3 regions of the Kitasatospora sp. NPDC048722 genome follow, and region 1 is predicted to be linked to each of the others. Evidence: riboswitches for the same ligand, from Rfam matches in the RefSeq annotation. Region 1 holds a riboswitch; each other region holds the start of a gene.

Region 1 (2,259 bases):
GCGACCACGGTGGTGTCCTCGGCGACGGCGAGGTCGAACAGCGGGATGTCGCCGACCAGGACGCCGTCGTCGTCCAGGACGGTCACCGCGTCGATGTCGGTGCGGTGTTCGGCCTGGGCGGCGAGCTCGGCCCGCACCTCGCCGACGGTCCGGGCCGAGCGGGTGGTGACCAGCAGGGTGGTCATCGCGCCGCCGGCCGTGCCCTCGCGGTGGGTGAGCAGCGAGCGCAGCTCGGCGGCCTCGGGCTCGGGCATCCGGGCCAGCAGGTTCTCGCGCTCGCCCGGGTTCAGGTCGCGCAGGGCGTCGGCGGCCTCGTCCGGCTCCATCTCGTCGACCAGCCGGGCGGCGTGCTCGGGCGGCGCCTCGCGCAGGAGGTTCTCCAGCTCGGCGGGCTCCATCTCCTCCAGCGCGTCCGCCGCGTGCTCCGGCTCCAGCCAGCCGAGCAGCTGCTGGCGCTCGTGGCGGCCGAGGTCCTCCAGGATGTCGGCGAGGTCGGCCGGGCGCAGCCGGTGCAGCGCGGAGCGGGAGGCGCGCAGTCGCACCTCGGCGGGGCCGTGGGTGGCCTGTTCGCCGAAGGGGGCGACGGACTGCCAGTCCAGGACGCCGTCCGGGGTGGGGCGGATCTGCCAGCGGCGCGGCCCGAGGCGGCGCAGGAGGGTGGGCAGCGAGACGTCGACGCCGACCAGGACGGTGCGGGCGGCGAGCGGGGCGAGGTAGAGGTCGGCTGCGCGGGTGACCTGGACGCCGTCGACGTCGACGAGTTGGTGGTCCATCACGTCGCGGGCGAGCAACACCTCGCCGGGCCTGCGGTTGAAGTCGCGCAGGTCGACGCGGGAGGTGCGCAGGCGGACCCCGCTGGTGTGGATCCGCTCGACGGTGGTGGCCGCGATGAACGCGCGGCGGCGGCCTATGCGGATGATCAGGCCGGTGACGGGCGGGTAGGGCTCCGGTCCGTAGAGGCGGGCGACGACGTCGACGACGCGGCCCACCTCCTCGCCGGCCTGGTTGGTGACCGGGCCGCCGACCAGCCCGGCGAGCGAGACGAGCGACGATCGGACGGCCTTGGTGACGGTGGTGCGGCGCTCGGCTTCGACGGTGCGGTCGCGAAGGCGCGCCGTGGCGGACGAGAACAGTGTGGTGGTGGCCATGGAGAAACCCCCCTCGCCCCGGCAGGACGGGGCATCGGGCCGCCTGGTGGCATGCCACTGCCAACCCTGACCGCAGGGGTCACCGGGCGCACGCAGGGGCCTCCCGCGTCACACGGACGCGAGGGGGGAAGCGGAGCGGACCCGGCGGGTCAGGGAAGGAGGAGCCGCCTGGAGCGGCGGAAGAAGGACGGCGGGAACGAAACGGTGGAGGGCCGACTATGGCCAGGACTTCCGTCCATCACGCCCCCTCCCGATCTCGGCCGCGATCCGGTGCCGCGGCGGCATGGCAGGGTGGACGGACGTCACCGCCCGATGCACCCCAACTCGTCAGAGCTTTGGCACTCCACGGCGTGTCCCCGGCCGGTGCGGGCGGGGAAGCCACTTGGGGTCACCCCTTGGGCCGGGGAGACCTGTCCTGATCCGGAGCGTCTCTCGACGGGTGGGATCAGTGGCCTGTGTCCGTGAAGACGCCTCACCGAACGAGGTGTCTTTTCGAATCCTTGACAGGATAGGGCCTCGCCATCCCCCCGGCATAACCCTTGACCTGAGCTTGACCCCGCCCCGACCAGCGGGGGAGCCGCCGGGCGCGCGTCGGCGCGCGCGTGTGCGGAGGCGTACGCGGGTGTCCGGAAGGCGAGAGGACCCGGGAGCGTAGCCTGCTCCCGGGCCCCTGTGTGCCGCCCAATTGCTCACACCGGCACGTTTAAGGGCCGCGGATCAGATTGAAACCGACGCGTTCTGCCGTTGAACTACCGTGCCACGGAGCGGCACAGGCAGGACTTGAACCTGCATTCGTCGATGTTCGTCCGCACCCGGTCGATCCGGTGTTCGGCGGCGAATGCTGAGACTGGAGCGAGAGTCTGAGATTCACGGGGCCCGCCTCTGCCTGGCTTGGGCTACCCCGGCCGGTGGTGCCGGGGGGAGGATTCGAACCTCCACTGTGACCCCTGGTCAGCTTCAACATCAGTGTCAGCTTTTTCGCACCGCGCGAGCGCCCCCATCCGGTCTCCCGGAGAGTTCTCGGCGCCGTTCGGTGCACCCGCCCGGCTCCCCGGACGGGCGATCAGGCGGCTACCTGAACAGGTAGCCGAAGACGGCGTCGCCGACGCGC
Region 2 (2,259 bases), on a different contig from region 1:
CCTCGACCGGCTGCGTCACGCGTCGGTCGCCCGCCACTGCCGCCACCGGGCCGGCTGCCGGGTCATCGAGGTGTCCCCGTCCGAACTCCTGACCCGCCTCGAACTCCCCGCCCGCACGGGCGCCCCGCTTCCGCTCCTCGCCCGCTGACACCACCGCACCGCGACACCACCGCACCGCGGCACCACGGCCAGGGCCACCGGGGCCGGCCCGGCGAGCCCCCTGCGCCGCCCCCGTCCGATCCGCCCGGACGGGGGCGGCGTCATGTCAACGCCCCTCTGGAGAAGGAGCGTTGAGGTGGGCGCTCAGCCACGTGAGCGAGGGCGGCAGCAGCCGCGTCCGGGTCGCGAGGCTGTGCTCGCCCCGAAGCAGCCGGAGAGCGGGGACCACGGTCGGGACGGCCTGCGGGTGCACCATGCCGAGCCCGAGCGCGGTAGCCGCCCGTCGAGCCGCCGATCACGCCGAGGATCCCCTCGCACCCACCGTCATCAGGTCGCACTCGAACGCCATGCGCCCCGGGGAGGGTGTTCGCACCGGGAGTACGTGTCGGGAGTTCGTGTCAGAAGTTCGACAAAGGTGTCGAGGGTCGCGCGGTTCCGGGCTATGCTTTCGGGTGTTTGAAAGGCACCTCGTTCGGTGAGGCGTCTTCACGGACACAGGCCACTGACCCGACGACGTCGAGAGACGCCCAGGTTCAGGACAGATCTTCCCGACCTAAGGGTTGATCCCAAGTGGCTTCCCCCAAGGGGGGATTACGCCGTGAAGTGCCAAAGCTCTGACGAGTTGGGGTGAGCCGGCCGCCCCGGGGGGCAGGTTGGCGAGCTCCTGCCGAGTCGATGAACGCGCCGCCCGTGGTGCGCCCGACCGGAAGGAGGCGATCACATGGACAGCAGTAGCAGTCCGGGCCACAGTCAGCCCCGTTCCCGTGTGCCCGAGCGCGCCTCCGGCAGACGCTGAACACCTCTATCGCGCAGCGCTTCTGACGTCCCGTCGCACCCACCTCGCCCGCGCGGCCCCACATCGGACAGGCCGCCCCGGGTCGCGGTGTCGTGCCCGCAGGGGGCCACCGTCGCCCGCTGCGAGGCGCGCTCGCGCGTCAACCTGCCAACCCCACGCCACGCCCGGCCGGGGCATGCCCCCGCACGCCCGCCGACCGTTGAACCCGAGGTGAGTCGCCATGTCCGTCGCCGCTTCCTTCCACCCCGCCCCCCGGACCGCTCCGCCCCGCGGCCTGCGCGCCACCCCCGCCGGCGTCCTCGGCCGGATCGCCGCGGGCCCGATCGCCGCGGGCCCGATCGCCGACAGCGTGCTCCAGGCCATCGGTTCGCAGGCCCCGGCCGGGCCTCAGGTGCGCCTGCGGGCCCGATGGGAGACCGTCACCGCCGCCGACGGGACGGCGCGGCCGTGCGCCCGCCGGCATGCCGAGTACTGACCACCCGTCCGCTTCCGCCACCCACTCCACCAGCAGATTCACGCCGAAGGAAGTCCCGTCATGGCCGTCCGCTACCCCCGGCTCGACGTCATCTTCTCCGACCACCGGGCCGCCCTCCGCGCCGTCACGAGGGCAAGCGCCCCCGCGGCCAAGGCCGCGCAGGCCTCCCCCGTACAGCCCGTCCCCGCGCAGTCCCCCGTCCGGGCCACCCGGGTGCGGACCGGCGACGACACCCCGCCGAACGGGCTGGCGATCGACCCCGAGCAACGGGTCGCGACCGTCGACGGCCGCGAAGTCGACCTCACCTTCATGGAGTTCGAGCTGCTCGCCCACCTGGTCGCCAACCCGCTGCGGGTGCACAGCCGCCGCCAGCTGATGGAGAGCGTGTGGGGCCGCCCCGACAACGGCGACACCCGCACCATCTCCACCCACATCGCCCGGATACGCCGCAAGCTCGGCCCCGGACACCGGCCCGCCCTCGCGACCGTCCGCCAGGTCGGCTACAAGTACGACCCCCGGCTGGCCGCCGCAGCCTGACCCGTTCAGCCAACTCACCTTCCCCACCTCCACGATGAGGTTTCCGATGACTCCCGGCAAGCTGCTCCCGCGGCGCGGCGAGGCGGCGGGGCTGCTCGTCGTCCTGACGCTCCTCGTCCTCGAAGGCCTCGCGTTGAGCGAGGCCTCGGACCCGGAGCGGCCGGTGATCGGCGCCGCCCTGATCGGCGCCGCCGCCACCGGCCTGCTGCTCGTCGCCGCGCTGCTGGTCGGCCGCCGTCTGGCGGCCCGGCGAAGGCTCCCGCTGCCTCCGCCGGGCCCGGACGGCCCCGTC
Region 3 (2,259 bases), on a different contig from region 1:
GGTCAGGATGAGCGACAGCATGACCAGCACGCCGACCACGGCCGAGGTGAAGGCGTTCGTCTTCGGGCCGTTGACCCACGGGCCGAGGACGGCCTTGTCGTTGCAGAGCAGCAGCAGGAAGACGGTCGCGGAGGGCAGCAGCACGCCGGCGAGCACCTGGACGAACTGCGTCATCAGGCCCTGGGTGTACTCGGTGGACAGCAGCGTGATCGCCGCGGCGACCACGACCAGGCCGGCGTAGATCCCGTAGAAGCCCTTGGCACCCTTCACGCCGCGGTGCAGCGAGTGCTTGATGCCGAAGACGTCGCCGACGGCGTAGGCGGTGGAGAGCGAGACCGCGAAGGCGCCGATGATCGAGGCGTCCAGCAGGGCGACGGCGAACAGCACACCGGCCAGGCGGCCGGCCTTGTCCTCGATGCCCCTGGCGACGGCGGCCGCGTCGGAGAACTGGCCGAAGCCGTCGGTACCCGCGAACGCGGCGGCGGTGAGGCCCATCATCGCGGCGGCGCCGACGATGACCACGGCGATCCCGATCCACAGGTCGACCTTCTCGTACCTCATGAAACGCGGGGTGATGCGCTTGTCGATGACGTACGACTGCTGGAAGAACAGCTGCCAGGGGGCGACGGTGGTGCCGACGATGGAGATGATCACCAGCATGACCGCCGCGAGCCGGCCCGAACCGCCCGGCATGCTCGGCACCACGAAGTCGTGGGCCATCTGCGAGGTCTTCGGGTGGACCATGAAGTAGATCGGCACCAGCAGCAGCGAGCCGGCGCACAGCGTGACGGCGACCCGCTCGAAGCGCTGGAAGGAGCCGGTGAACGCCGAGGCGATGATGATCGCGGCGGCCAGGACCACCGAGGCGGCCTTCGGCAGGCCGAGGTAGCCGGCCGCGAGGGTGACGCCGATGAACTCGGTCACCAGGGTCAGGGCGTTGAGCAGGAAGAGGTCGATGACGCTGAACGCGCCCCAGAACCTGCCGAAGCGCTCCAGGATCAGCCGCGCGTGGCCGACGCCGGTGACGGCGCCGAGGCGCAGCACCATCTCCTGGTTGACGTACAGCACGGGGACCAGCATCAGCAGGGTCCACAGCAGCTGGGTGCCGTAGTTCTGGCCGGCCTGGCCGTAGGTGGAGAAGGCGCCGGCGTCGTTGTCGCCGACCATGACGATCAGGCCCGGGCCGATGATCGCCAGCAGCGTCTTCAGCCGCACCGAGAGGCCCCGGCGGGGCGCGTCGTCGTCCAGCCTGATGGTGCCGAGGGCACCCTTGATGTCACCGATGTGCGCGTCGTCCAGCACCGCGCTGCGAGCGGCGGGAACCTTCGGGTCGAGCATGGCGTTCGCCATGGTGGGTCCTCCCCGCCCCCTGCCTTGAGGGGGCCGTCAGGGGGCACGCAGCAGTAATCCCCCCTGCGGACGCGCGACACCGGGCCGCACGGCGGCGCGAGCCGGGACAAGGCCGGTCTCGGGCGTCGCGCTGACATGACGGTGCGTCAAGTCGCTTGCGTCAGGGCATGGTTGAGCGCACCACGGAGCGCCTGACGGAGCGTTCGCAGGAAAGGTTGTTACCGCGTGCCGGAGGTGTACGAGAGCATGCGGGGGCAGGGGCGACTGTGGCCCGGACTACTGCAGTCCATGTTTCTCGCCTCCTCCCGGCCGGGGGGCGCACCGACTGTGCGCCGCATCGCGACACGGCAAGGAGCGGACCGGTCCCGTCGACCGGTACACCCCAACTCGTCAGAGCTTTGGCACTTCACGGCGTAATCCCCGGCCGCAACGGGCGCTGCGGGGAAGCCACTTGGGATCAACCCTTAACTCGGGAAGATCTGTCCTGAACCTGGGCGTCTCTCGACGTCGTCGGGTCAGTGGCCTGTGTCCGTGAAGACGCCTCACCGAACGAGGTGCCTCTTCAAACCTCGAAGAGCATACCCCCGTGCGGATCGCCGTGGGCCACTTTTCCGGTTTCCTTCGACACCTTTGTAGAACTTTGACGCAGGAGGACGCAGGACGTCGGCGACGTCGAACGCCGTACCATGGGCGCCGTTCCAGACGGCGGCGGCGAGGAAGGGGAAACGGGCGGTGCTGCGCGGGTTCGGCGACCTTGAGGCCGAGATCATGGACCGGCTCTGGTCCTGGGGCCGGCCGGCCACGGTGCGCGAGGTGGTCGACGACCTCCAGCAGCAGCGGCCGGTCGCCTACACCACCGTGACCACGGTGGCCGACATCCTCCACACCAAGGGCTGGCTGCGCCGGGAC

The links. Region 1 has a riboswitch for magnesium ahead of AB0C76_RS29815 (CBS domain-containing protein). Riboswitches for the same ligand answer to the same signal wherever they lie in the genome.
Region 2: another riboswitch for magnesium. It lies ahead of AB0C76_RS29635 (hypothetical protein); the one in region 1 lies ahead of AB0C76_RS29815 (CBS domain-containing protein).
Region 3: another riboswitch for magnesium. It lies ahead of AB0C76_RS12825 (NRAMP family divalent metal transporter); the one in region 1 lies ahead of AB0C76_RS29815 (CBS domain-containing protein).

Annotation. Positions count from the first base shown of each region.
Region 1 covers NZ_JBEZGX010000048.1:20,565-22,823, forward strand. Annotated here, with positions in the region: gene AB0C76_RS29815 (CBS domain-containing protein) at 1-1,148, opposite strand, end outside; M-box (ykoK) riboswitch at 1,460-1,639, opposite strand; gene AB0C76_RS29820 (hypothetical protein) at 2,220-2,259, opposite strand, start outside.
Region 2 covers NZ_JBEZGX010000047.1:59,863-62,121, reverse strand. Annotated here, with positions in the region: gene AB0C76_RS29640 (universal stress protein) at 1-148, shown strand, start outside; M-box (ykoK) riboswitch at 620-793, shown strand; gene AB0C76_RS29635 (hypothetical protein) at 1,176-1,430, shown strand; gene AB0C76_RS29630 (winged helix-turn-helix domain-containing protein) at 1,491-1,967, shown strand; gene AB0C76_RS29625 (hypothetical protein) at 2,014-2,259, shown strand, end outside.
Region 3 covers NZ_JBEZGX010000013.1:117,898-120,156, forward strand. Annotated here, with positions in the region: gene AB0C76_RS12825 (NRAMP family divalent metal transporter) at 1-1,350, opposite strand, end outside; M-box (ykoK) riboswitch at 1,725-1,911, opposite strand; gene AB0C76_RS12830 (BlaI/MecI/CopY family transcriptional regulator) at 2,086-2,259, shown strand, end outside.